DNA from 3 places in the Pseudomonas sp. LBUM1649 genome. Region 1 is predicted to be linked to each of the others. Evidence: predicted binding sites of a transcription regulator. Region 1 holds the regulator's gene; each other region holds the start of a gene.

Region 1 (4,215 bases):
CCAACGGCGCCGGCAAGACCACCTGCTTCTACATGATCGTCGGCCTGGTACAGGCCGATCAGGGCCGCGTGCTGATCGATGACCTCGACGTCAGCCACCAGCCGATGCACGGTCGCGCCAAGGCGGGCATCGGTTATCTGCCGCAAGAAGCGTCGATCTTCCGCAAACTGTCGGTGGCCGACAACATCATGGCCATCCTCGAGACCCGCAAGGAACTCGACAAGGCCGGTCGCCGCAAGGAACTGGAAAGCCTGCTGCAGGAGTTCCACATCAGCCACATCCGCGACAACCTCGGCATGAGCCTGTCCGGCGGCGAACGCCGCCGCGTGGAAATCGCCCGGGCACTGGCCACCAACCCGAAATTCATCCTGCTCGACGAACCTTTCGCCGGCGTGGACCCGATTTCGGTGGGCGACATCAAGCAGATCATCCACCACCTCAAGGCCAAGGGCATCGGCGTGCTGATCACCGACCACAACGTCCGTGAAACCCTGGATATCTGTGAAACCGCCTACATTGTCAACGATGGCCAACTGATCGCCGAAGGCGACGCTGAAACCATCCTGGCCAACGACCTGGTGAAGGAAGTGTATCTGGGGCATGAATTCCGTCTGTAAGCGTCGAGGTGTCCGGCGGGTCGCCCGAGCGCATGCCGCAATAAAAAATCAACCTTTTTTTATTGTTACAGCGCTCTAGGCAAACGCCGCGGTTTCGGGCATATAATTTGCTTATGTTTGGCGCTCCGGCGCCCTGTAGTGGATGGCGCATGTGCGCCGGCGAATAAGGTGTTAAGCCCCTGCCATGAAACCATCGCTAGTCTTGAGAATGGGCCAGCAGCTGACGATGACACCGCAGCTGCAACAGGCCATCCGCCTGCTCCAATTGTCGACCCTGGACCTGCAACAGGAAATCCAGGAGGCCCTGGAGTCAAATCCGATGCTCGAGCGCCAGGAAGAAGGCGACGACTTCGACAATTCCGACCCTCTGGCCGACAGCGCCGAACACAAACCCAACACCGAGATCCAGGAACCCTCTTACCAGGAAAGCGCCCCGACGGTCGATAACATCGAGGAAGGCGACTGGAACGAGCGCATTCCCAACGAACTGCCTGTCGACACCGCCTGGGAAGACGTCTACCAGACCAGCGCCAGCAGCCTGCCGAGCAACGATGACGACGAGTGGGATTTCACCACCCGCACATCGGCCGGCGAGAGCCTGCAAAGCCACCTGCTGTGGCAATTGAACCTGGCACCGATGTCCGACACCGATCGCTTGATTGCCGTGACCCTGATCGATTGCATCAACAACCAGGGTTATCTGGACGAGACCCTGGAGGAAATCCTCGAAGCCTTCGATCCGGAACTGGACATCGAACTGGACGAAATCGAAGCCGTCCTGCACCGCATCCAGCAATTCGAACCCGCCGGCATCGGTGCACGCAACCTGGGCGAATGCCTGCTGCTGCAATTGCGCCAGCTACCCGCCAAGACGCCTTGGCTGGCCGAAGCCAAGCGCCTGGTCACTGACTACATCGACTTGCTCGGCAGCCGCGACTACAGTCAACTGATGCGCCGCATGAAGCTCAAGGAAGATGAACTGCGCCAGGTGATCGAACTGGTCCAGAGCCTCAACCCGCGCCCAGGCTCGCAAATCGAATCGACCGAAGCCGAATACGTGGTTCCCGACGTGATCGTGCGCAAGGACAACGAACGCTGGCTGGTGGAGCTCAACCAGGAGTCGGTGCCTCGCCTGCGGGTCAACGCCCAGTATGCAGGCTTCGTTCGCCGTGCCGACACCAGCGCCGACAATACCTTCATGCGCAATCAGCTGCAGGAAGCCCGCTGGTTCATCAAGAGCCTGCAAAGCCGTAACGAAACCCTGATGAAAGTGGCCACGCAGATCGTCGAGCATCAGCGCGGCTTCCTGGAGTACGGCGACGAAGCCATGAAACCATTGGTCCTGCATGACATCGCCGAAGCGGTCGGCATGCACGAGTCGACGATTTCGCGGGTGACCACGCAGAAATTCATGCATACCCCTCGGGGCATCTATGAACTGAAATACTTTTTCTCCAGCCACGTCAGCACCTCCGAGGGCGGAGAATGCTCGTCCACGGCGATTCGCGCGATCATCAAAAAACTGGTGGCTGCGGAAAATCAGAAAAAGCCGTTGAGTGACAGCAAGATCGCTGGTTTACTGGAGGCACAAGGCATTCAGGTGGCTCGCCGCACCGTCGCCAAGTACCGCGAATCCCTGGGGATCGCGCCTTCGAGCGAACGCAAGCGGTTGATGTAGGGCCACGCCACAGCGTTCCAGTGGCAGATCATCTGGATCTGCCGCTTTATGCACTGGCAACGAAGGAGAAGCTGTATGCAAGTCAACATCAGTGGACACCAACTGGAAGTGACCGAACCTCTTCGCTCCTACATCGGCGAAAAACTCGAACGATTGGAGCGACATTTCGACAAGATCACCAACGTGCAGGTCACGATGACGGTCGAAAAGCTGAAGCAGAAAATCGAAGCCACGCTGCATATTCCCGGCAATGAAGTGGTCGCCAACGCGGAACATACCGATATGTACGCGGCAATTGACGCACTGACCGACAAGCTGGATAAACAACTCAAAAAGCATAAGGAAAAGACCCAGAGCCTCCTCCAGGGCGCTACGGGTCGTTAACACTCCCAACCCATGATCCGACTTGAAAGCATCCTGACCCCCGGCCGTTCCCTGGTGAACGTGCCGGGCGGCAGTAAAAAGAAAGCCCTCGAGCAAATTGCCAACCTCATCCATCGCGAAGTGCCGGATCTGGCCATGCAGGATGTCTTCGAGAGCCTGGTCGCCCGTGAAAAACTCGGCTCAACCGGTTTTGGTAACGGCATTGCCATCCCCCACTGCCGTCTCAAGGGCTGTGATGCGCCCATCAGTGCCTTGATGCATCTGGACGCCCCCATCGATTTCGACGCCATCGATGGCGCACCGGTTGACCTGTTGTTCGTGCTACTGGTCCCGGAAGCCGCTACCGATGCGCACCTGGAGCTGTTACGCCAGATCGCCAGCATGCTCGACCGCAAGGAAGTGCGCGAAAAACTGCGCAGCGCCCCGAGCAATGAAGCCTTGTATCAGGTTGTCCTGGACGAGCAAAACGGTCATTAATCATGCGCTTGATCATCGTCAGCGGTCGTTCCGGCTCAGGCAAAAGTACCGCCCTCGACGTCCTCGAGGACAACGGCTACTACTGCATTGATAACCTGCCTGCCGGGTTGCTGCCCGAACTGGCCGAGCGAGCGCTGATACATACCGAGCTGGCACAACCGCTGGTTGCCGTATCCATCGATGCTCGCAACCTGCCAAGTCACCTGTCGCGGTTCCCCGAGTTGCTGGCAGACGTGCGCAGTCGCCACATCCAGTGCGATGTCCTGTACCTGGATGCCGACGAAGAAACCCTGCTCAAACGCTTCTCGGAAACCCGTCGGCGTCACCCGCTGAGCAATGCCAACCGCTCACTGGCCGAAGCGATCAACGACGAGACCACCCTGCTCGGCCCGATTGCCGACCTTGCCGATCTCAAGCTCAACACCACCAGCCTGAATTTGTATCAACTGCGCGATACCATCAAGCTGCGCCTGCTGAACCAGCCGGAACCCGGTACGGCATTCCTCGTGGAGTCGTTCGGGTTCAAGCGTGGCATGCCGGTCGACGCCGACCTGGTATTCGATGTGCGCTGCCTGCCCAATCCTTACTGGAAGCCGGAACTGCGCGAGCAGTCCGGGCTCGACCAACCGGTGGCCGATTACCTGGCGGCACAACCTGATGTCGAGGAAATGTTCCAGGACATTTCTACTTACTTGCTCAAATGGCTGCCACGCTTTGCCGCCAGCAACCGTGCCTATGTCACCATTGCCATTGGCTGTACCGGCGGCCATCACCGCTCCGTTTACCTGACTGAACGTCTTGGCCAGGTCCTGCAGCAATCCCTGAAGAATGTCCAGGTTCGCCACCGCGACCTCAGCTAAAGGATTCACACCGCGATGCCTGCTCTGGAAATCGAAATCATCAACAAGCTGGGCCTACATGCCCGCGCTTCGGCAAAATTCGTTGGGATCGCCGGTCAATTCAAGGATTGCACGATCAGGGTAGGACGCACGCCAGAATCCACCGTCGACGGCAAAAGCATCATGGCGATGATGATGCTGGCCGCCGGCAAGGGCACCA
Region 2 (4,215 bases), 1.8 Mb from region 1:
CCTTCCAGGCTTTCGCGCCAGACCGAGGTGCGCTGCAATTTATCGGCCGTGCGGATGTAGAACATCAGGAAGCGGTCGATGTAGCGGATCAGGGTCGCGTCATCGAGGTCGGTTGCGAACAGCTCGGCATGGCGCGGGCGCATGCCGCCGTTGCCCGCGATGTAGAGGTTCCAGCCCTTCTCGGTAGCGATCACGCCGACGTCCTTGCTTTGCGCCTCGGCGCATTCACGGGTGCAACCGGACACCGCGAACTTGAGCTTGTGCGGCGAGCGCAGGCCCTTGTAGCGGTCTTCGAGGGTCAGGGCCATTTGCACGCTGTCCTGCACGCCATAGCGGCACCAGGTGCTGCCGACGCAGGACTTCACCGTGCGGGTCGACTTGCCGTAGGCGTGGCCGGTCTCAAAGCCCGCTTCAATCAGTTCGCTCCAGATGTCCGGCAACTGATGTAACTGGGCGCCGAACAGGTCGATGCGCTGGCCCCCGGTGATTTTGGTGTAGAGGTCGTATTTCTTCGCCACCACGCCGATAGCGATCAGCTTGTCGGCGGTGATTTCGCCACCGGGAATGCGCGGCACGACTGAATAGGTGCCGTTTTTCTGCATGTTGGCCATGAAGGTGTCGTTGGTGTCCTGCAACGGCACCAGCGACGGATCCATGATCGGCTGGTTCCAGCACGACGCCAGGATCGAGCCCACCGCCGGCTTGCACACGTCGCAACCGGTGTGGCCACGGCCATGCTTGGCCAGCAGTTCTTCGAAAGTGATCACCCCTTCTACTCGCACCAGTGCATACAGTTCCTGGCGGGTGTAGGCGAAGTGTTCGCACAGGCTCTTGTCGACGCTGACGCCACGGGCAATCAGCTCATGCTCGAAGACTTGCTTGAGCAGACCGGCACAACCGCCGCAGCCGGTGCAGGCCTTGGTCTGCGACTTCAGCAGGCCGAGGTCGGTGCAACCGCCGTCGATGGCCGAGCAGATGGCGCCCTTGGTCACGTTGTGGCACGAGCAGACCGTCGCCGTTTCCGGCAAGGCGCCAGGGCCGAGGGTCGGCGCGCCTTCGGACGACGGCAGGATCAACGCGGCTGGTTCCGACGGCAAGGCGATCGCGTTCTGCATGTATTGCAGCAGCGTGTCGTAATAGCTGTTGTCGCCTATCAGCACCGCGCCCAATACCTGTTTGCCGCTGGCATCCACCACCAGGCGCCGGTAGCTGGCCGTCGTTTCGTCGATGAACTGATAGCTGCGCGCACCCGGCGTATTGGCGTGGGCATCGCCGATGGAACCGACGTCGACACCCAGCAGTTTCAGCTTGGTCGACATGTCGGCGCCCTGGAAGGGTTCGGCGGCGTCGTCACACAGGCGTGCCGCGACACTGCGCGCCATCTGGTAGCCCGGCGCGACCAGGCCGAACAGGCTGCCATTCCACGATGCGCACTCACCGATGGCGTAGATGTGCGGATCACAGCTCAGGCAGGTGTCGTCGATCACCACACCACCGCGCGGACCGATGTCCAGTTCACACTGACGGGCCAGCGCATCCTGGGCACGGATACCGGCGGAGAACACAATCAGGTCGGTCTCAAGGAATTCGTCGTTGGCAAAGTTCATCCGGTAGCGGTACTGCTCGCCAGCGCTGATCGATTGCGTGGCGCGGGACAGGTGCACGCCGACGCCGAGGCGTTCGATCTGCGCCTTGAGCGCCAGCCCACCCAGATCATCCAGTTGCACCGGCATCAGGCGTGGGGCGAATTCCACCACGTGCGCTTCGAGCCCCAGGCTTTTCAGGGCGTTGGCGGCTTCCAGGCCGAGCAAGCCACCGCCGACCACCACACCGCGCCGGGCATTGGCCGCCGCGGCACGAATGGCATCGAGGTCTTCCAGGGTGCGATAGACCAGGCGCGAATCGCCTTCGGCGCCTTCGATCGGCGGCACAAACGGATAGGAGCCGGTGGCCAGGACCAGCTTGTCATAGGCAACACACCCTTGTGCGGTGATCACCTGGCGACGGGCACGGTCGATTTCCAGCACCGGCACACCCAGGTGCAACGTGACGCCGGGCGTCTCGTACAGCGCCGCGTTGCTGAGTGCCAGCGACTCGGCGTCGCGACCGGAGAAGTATTCGGACAGATGCACGCGGTCGTAGGCACGCATCGGCTCTTCGCTGAAGACGTGCAGCCGATAGCGGTCAAGAGCGCCGCGCTCGATCAACTGCTCGACACAATGATGCCCGACCATGCCGTTGCCGATCACGACCAGCGTTTGCTGTTTGTTCAAACTGGCTACATTGGAATTCATAAACGCACCTGCCCAAAGCCCATCACGGTGAAAAAAAGCAAAAAAAAACGCCTGAAACCTTGCGGTTCCAGGCGTCTTTGCCTGTTCTTTTGCGGTGTTGAAAACCAGACGGCCATGCCTGATCCACCGATGTTGCCCACGACCTGTGCGGCCAGTCGATCGTCGTTGACCGAGAGGGCTGCCCATCTTTTTCAGAGGGGCTTGATGGGGTTAATGCAGTGTTTGTGCCAGTTCGTTGAAGGAAACTTCTATTGCCTTGGAAACGCCTTGATGGCTGCGAGTCAGGCGTGTTCCTGGCGGGATGAACGGGTCGGACGGCCGTCGCAGCTTGCCGCTGGAAAACTCGGCAAACCGCTTCGCACTGGTGCACGTTGTCAGGCATGGCGCTTTAAAAGTGCATGCAGCGGTCGGTTCCGAAAGCACCATTAAACATCGTCGAAGGAAGCTTGTTTAAGCGCCCTACGACTTACTTCCTGAAAGCCACAAGACCTTGCGCCGTTGCCTACGGCTACGCCAGAATCCGCCGGCTTGTGCGCTTTGGGGCCGCTCGGTAACTTGATTCGCGTCACTGCCCATCAGTGATCGGGTTTAGTCGCCCGCGGTTTCACGAGCGCATCTGCAACCAGACAGTCAGGTCATTTCATGCCTGCACTTCATGGTAGCTGTGCGCAGGGCGCCTTCGGGCGCGCCGGTTTCGTGTCTCCCCGGTCGACTAACCTGCGTACAGCTGCCACCCCTTGTTTAGTCGCAAGTCGGTGATGGCTCCACATTTTGGAGACAGAAACATGTTCAAGGTCACACCGAATCCCCCGAACAACGATCCCGCCTCCCCGTACGAACCCGATTCAAAAAAACTCAATGAGGCTGCCGAGCGCGCCCTCGACTTTCACTTCCCGTCAGCCGCAGACATCAAAGCCACACCGCGTACACCCAGCACGCTGTTTACCGTCGACCCGCAAGCCACCAGCGAAACCCTGATGGTGTATCTGGTCGAAACCCTGGCTTCGGTGGATGTGATGGTCCATCAATTGGTGGATCATCTGGACGGTGGGTCGCGCAATGCCCTGTTGGGCATTTCCAACAGCGTAATGCTGGCGGAGATTACGGCGAACCGGGTGCTGGATCAGATTGATCCGCCTTGATGGGTGTTGCCTCGTAGGATCTCAACCTTGCGCAGCACCTTGTAGGAGCCCGGCTTGCCGACGAAAGCGCCCTGACAGCCGATGATTGTCTTTCAGGTGTACATATCCATTGCTGCGGTAACGGCCACCTATGGTTTCGCCCTTACGGCGAGTCACTTTCGAAAAGCGCGAAAGTAACCAAAGCGCTCTTGCCCCACCACTCGGTGCCTCGCTTAGACTCGGCATGCCCTCACTCCGGCATTGCTCCGTGGGTCGCCGCGATGGGCCATCCATGGCCCAGCGCGGCTAAACCGGCGTCCTGCCGGTTTACCCACTGCGCAATGCCTGCGTTCGGCCATCGTGGTTTAACGGGGCGCCTGGATCAAAAACAAAAACGAGGCGGCCTGACAGCCGACCTGGCTTTGGCAGATCCCCCCAATCCCCTGTGGGAGCGAGCCTGCTCGCGATGGACGTTAACGATAACGTTGGTTGTCTGGATGAACGCGTTGTCTGGACGTTCATCGCGAGCAGGCTCGCTCCTACAATTGGATCGCGGACAGACCTGCAATCAGGTCGGCTGTCAGGCCGCCTCGCTTTTGCTTTGGATTTTCTTGCCACCTCACGCCCTGAGCCTGTCCGTCAACCTGTGACTACCTCCAGCGGCGCCTCTACCAACGTTGATCCGCGCCGCGTTAAAGCCTGCAAGTAAGCCATTTCGTCATAGACAGTGCCGTTTTTCCAGCACCGATAGACGATTCTGATCCACTTGAAAGCGAGTGCTCTCAGGGCCGCCTTCGCGA
Region 3 (4,215 bases), 3.2 Mb from region 1:
AATTCGTAGAACCGTGAAAATGGCAGGTCGCGGACCAGAAAGGTCGAAAACTGATCGCGGCTGGGCGGGTACATGTCGCCATCGGCATGGCGTTCTTCGATGTAGCGCTGATAAAGATCGAAATACTCTTCGCTGAAACCTGGCTTGGCGGGGCGGACCTGCAAGTCGGCGTTGCGTTTGAAAATGCGTTTTTGCTGACGATTGGGTGTGAATTGCCCTATAGGAATGCGCGCCGGTACGCACGCATTGCAATTCTGGCAATGGGGTCGATACAGATGGTCGCCACTGCGCCGAAAACCCATTTCAGACAGATCTGCATAGACGTGCACATCCATGGGCTGGCTAGGGTCGAGAAACAGGGTGGTGGCCTGCTCCTCGGGCAGATAACTGCAGGAGTGGGGTTGAGTGGCATAAAACTTCAAACGCGCCAACTCGGTCATGATCAACCCTCGGGATAAGCTTTTGAATAAGTGTAAGCCACGCGCGCCAAAGTCGCTCAGCAAACCCAGGTTGCACGATTGGGTTGGTCCAGATGCTGCGCCAGGTAATCGGCAAACACACGGCGCGGAATCGCCCGCGCGCCCAGGCTGTGCAAATGGTCGGTGGGCATCTGGCAGTCGATGAGCACAAAACCCGAGTCTTTCAGATGTCGCACCAGTGTGGCAAAGCCAAATTTCGAGGCATTGTCGGCAAGGCTGAACATGGATTCGCCGAAAAACAATTGGCCCATCGCCAGGCCATACAACCCACCCACCAGTTCATCCTGGTCCCAGACCTCAACCGAATGCGCATGGCCGCGACTGTGCAACTCGATATAGGCGTTCTGCATGGCTTCGGTGATCCAGGTGCCGTCTGCATACTCCCGGGGAGCGGCGCAGGCGCGGATGACTGCGGCAAAATCCTGATCGAAGGTCACCTGGTAGCGTTGTTGGCGCAGGAGCTTGTTCAGGCTGCGGGACACGTGCAGTTCATCGGGAAACAGCACGGTGCGAGGGTCCGGCGACCACCAGAGAATCGGCTGCCCTTCGGAAAACCAGGGGAAACAACCATGGCGGTAAGCCTGGATCAATCGATCGGCGGACAGGTCGCCACCGGCCGCCAGCAATCCGTTGGGATCGCGCATGGCCTTTTCCAGCGCCGGGAACGTCAGGGTGTTGCGTTGTAACCAAGTCAGCATGGCGTCAGGGCTTACAGAAGGGGAGGGCGATGGCGGGCGTCGGGCCCGCCGTAAAGTGTGCCGTCAAACAGCGGGAATGTCGTCGAGGTATTTTTCCGCGTCCAGGGCGGCCATGCAGCCGGCGCCAGCGGAGGTGACGGCCTGGCGATACACGTGATCGGCGACGTCACCCGCGGCAAACACGCCTTCGATGGCGGTTGCCGTCGCATTGCCTTCGCTGCCGCCGTTTACCAGCAGATAACCATCACGCATTTCCAGTTGACCGGCGAACAGGTCAGTATTGGGCTTGTGACCGATGGCGATGAACACGCCAGTCAGCGGCAACTCCGTGAGTGCGCCGGTATGACTGTCGCGCAGGCGCGCGCCGGTCACGCCGCTGGCGTCACCCAGTACCTCGTCCAGATTCTGGTTCCAGTGCAGGCGAATATTGCCCTTGGCGGCCTTTTCAAAGAGTTTGTCCTGAAGAATCTTTTCCGAGCGCAACTTGTCGCGACGGTGAATCAGATGGACTTCCCGGGCTATGTTCGACAGATAGAGCGCCTCTTCAACGGCGGTATTGCCACCGCCCACCACCGCGACCACCTGGTTGCGATAGAAGAAGCCGTCGCAGGTCGCGCAGGCTGAAACCCCTCTGCCGGCAAAGGTCTCTTCCGAGGGCAGCCCCAGATACTGTGCCGAGGCGCCAGTGGCAATAATCAGGGCGTCGCAGGTATAAGTGCCGCTGTCACCGATGAGTTCGAAGGGGCGTTGTTGCAACTTGGCGGTATGGATGTGGTCGTAAACGATCTCGGTGGCGAAACGCTCGGCGTGTTTTTGCATGCGTTCCATCAGTACTGGCCCGGTAAGGCCTTCGACATCGCCAGGCCAGTTATCGACTTCCACGGTGGTGGTGAGCTGGCCACCTGCCTGTATGCCGGTAATGACAACGGGTTTGAGGTTGGCGCGAGCGGCATACACGGCTGCGCTGTAGCCCGCGGGACCGGAACCCAGGATGATCAGGCGGGAATGCTTCGCTTCGCTCATAAAAACACCTCATAAGCCTTTGTCACAAAAGAGAATGCGTGCTCAAATTGAGTCGCACGTAATGTGCTTTGACTATGCTACACCCAAGAGTTGCCAGCATGGCATCGTACGTACAAACCCGTACAATGCCTGGCTGTAACAGTGTTTGTAACAAAATAGGCATCGCCTTTCGTGTTTATGAAAACCGATGCGCAGTGTTAAAAGTAGTCCCGGTTACGCCTGTTAACTTTTTTACCTGCCTGGATTGGGCAGTTTTATAGTCATTCAACAGATGGACGCGCCGTTGGCGCAGGAAAAACAGGTTTTGAAGAAATCCACCGCAGCACCCAAAACAGTCGTTCCACTCTGGCGCCAGCACTTGCACTACCGCCTCAAGGAAGGTGCATTGATCGCCATCGGTGCGTTGTGCCTGTTCCTGATGATGGCCTTGCTGACCTATGGCAAGGACGATCCGGGCTGGAGCCATAACAGCAAGATCGACGACGTGCAGAACTTCGGCGGCCCGGCGGGCTCCTACAGCGCCGATATCCTGTTCATGGTGCTCGGTTACTTTGCCTATATCTTTCCGCTGTTGCTGGCGATCAAGGCCTATCAGATCTTCCGCCAACGCCACGAGCCGTGGGAGTGGAGCGGCTGGCTGTTCTCCTGGCGCCTGATCGGCCTGGTGTTCCTGGTGCTGTCCGGTGCCGCGCTGGCGCACATTCATTTCCATGCCGCGACCGGTCTGCCGGCCGGCGCTGGCGGGGCGCTAGGCGAGAGTCTTGGCGAACTGGCGAAGAACGCGCTGAACATCCAGGGCAGCACACTGCTGTTCATCGCCCTGTTCCTGTTCGGCCTCACGGTGTTCACCGACCTGTCATGGTTCAAGGTGATGGACGTTACCGGCAAGATCACCCTCGACCTGTTCGAACTGTTCCAGGGCGCCGCCAATCGCTGGTGGGCGGCCCGTACCGAGCGCAAGCAACTGGTGGCGCAACTGCGTGAAGTCGATGAGCGCGTGCACGATGTGGTCGCGCCGTCCGTCACCGACAAGCGTGAACAGGCCAAGGTCAAGGAGCGCCTGATCGAGCGCGAGCAGGCCCTGAGCAAGCACATGTCCGAGCGTGAGAAGCAGGTGCCGCCGGTGATCGCCCCGGCGCCACCCAAGCCGCCAGCGCCGAGCAAACGCGTGGAAAAAGAGAAACAGGCGCCGTTGTTCGTCGACAGCGCCGTGGAAGGCACCTTGCCGCCGATCTCGATTCTCGACCCGGCGGAAAAGAAACAACTCAATTACTCGCCCGAATCCCTGGCGGCCGTCGGCCACCTGCTGGAAATCAAGCTCAAGGAATTCGGCGTCGAAGTCACCGTGGATTCGATCCACCCGGGTCCGGTGATTACCCGTTACGAGATCCAGCCAGCGGCCGGGGTCAAGGTCAGCCGTATCTCCAACCTGGCGAAAGACCTGGCCCGTTCCCTGGCCGTGACCAGTGTGCGCGTGGTGGAAGTGATTCCGGGCAAGACCACGGTCGGTATCGAGATTCCCAACGAAGACCGGCAGATCGTGCGCTTCTCCGAAGTGCTGTCGACCCCCGAGTACGACAACTTCAAGTCCCCGGTGACCCTGGCCCTGGGCCATGACATCGGCGGCAAGCCGGTGATCACTGACCTTGCGAAGATGCCGCACCTGCTGGTAGCCGGTACCACCGGTTCCGGTAAGTCGGTGGGGGTGAACGCGATGATCCTGTCGATCCTGTTCAAGTCTGGCCCGGAAGACGCCAAGCTGATCATGATCGACCCGAAAATGCTCGAGCTGTCGATCTACGAAGGCATTCCGCACCTGCTGTGCCCGGTGGTCACCGACATGAAGGACGCCGCCAACGCCTTGCGCTGGAGCGTCGCCGAGATGGAGCGACGCTACAAGCTGATGGCGAAGATGGGCGTGCGTAACCTGTCCGGCTTCAATGCCAAGGTCAAGGAGGCGCAGGACGCCGGCGAGCCGTTGAGCGATCCGTTGTACAAGCGCGAAAGCATCCACG

What was found. The regulator sigma-54, encoded in region 1, starts transcription at its own class of promoters, with help from an activator protein. The targets are predictions, from matches to a motif close to ANTGGCATNNANNTTGCTNT.
Region 2: nirB (nitrite reductase large subunit NirB) is a predicted target of sigma-54. The motif match lies at 2,507-2,526, and genes of this name have one in related genera.
Region 3: ACA058_RS20275 (DNA translocase FtsK) is a predicted target of sigma-54. The motif match lies at 2,251-2,270, and genes of this name have one in related genera.

Annotation. Positions count from the first base shown of each region.
Region 1 is NZ_CP166807.1:889,432-893,646, reverse strand. Features, by position in the region: gene lptB (LPS export ABC transporter ATP-binding protein) at 1-617, shown strand, start outside; gene ACA058_RS03935 (RNA polymerase factor sigma-54) at 802-2,295, shown strand; gene hpf (ribosome hibernation-promoting factor, HPF/YfiA family) at 2,371-2,679, shown strand; gene ptsN (PTS IIA-like nitrogen regulatory protein PtsN) at 2,692-3,156, shown strand; gene rapZ (RNase adapter RapZ) at 3,159-4,016, shown strand; gene ACA058_RS03915 (HPr family phosphocarrier protein) at 4,032-4,215, shown strand, end outside.
Region 2 is NZ_CP166807.1:2,725,543-2,729,757, reverse strand. Features, by position in the region: gene nirB (nitrite reductase large subunit NirB) at 1-2,294, opposite strand, end outside; gene ACA058_RS12760 (DUF6124 family protein) at 3,080-3,436, shown strand; partial or broken gene ACA058_RS12755 (IS110 family transposase) at 4,055-4,198, opposite strand.
Region 3 is NZ_CP166807.1:4,381,182-4,385,396, reverse strand. Features, by position in the region: gene ACA058_RS20290 (arginyltransferase) at 1-440, opposite strand, end outside; gene aat (leucyl/phenylalanyl-tRNA--protein transferase) at 497-1,177, opposite strand; gene trxB (thioredoxin-disulfide reductase) at 1,241-2,200, opposite strand; gene ACA058_RS20275 (DNA translocase FtsK) at 2,472-4,215, shown strand, end outside.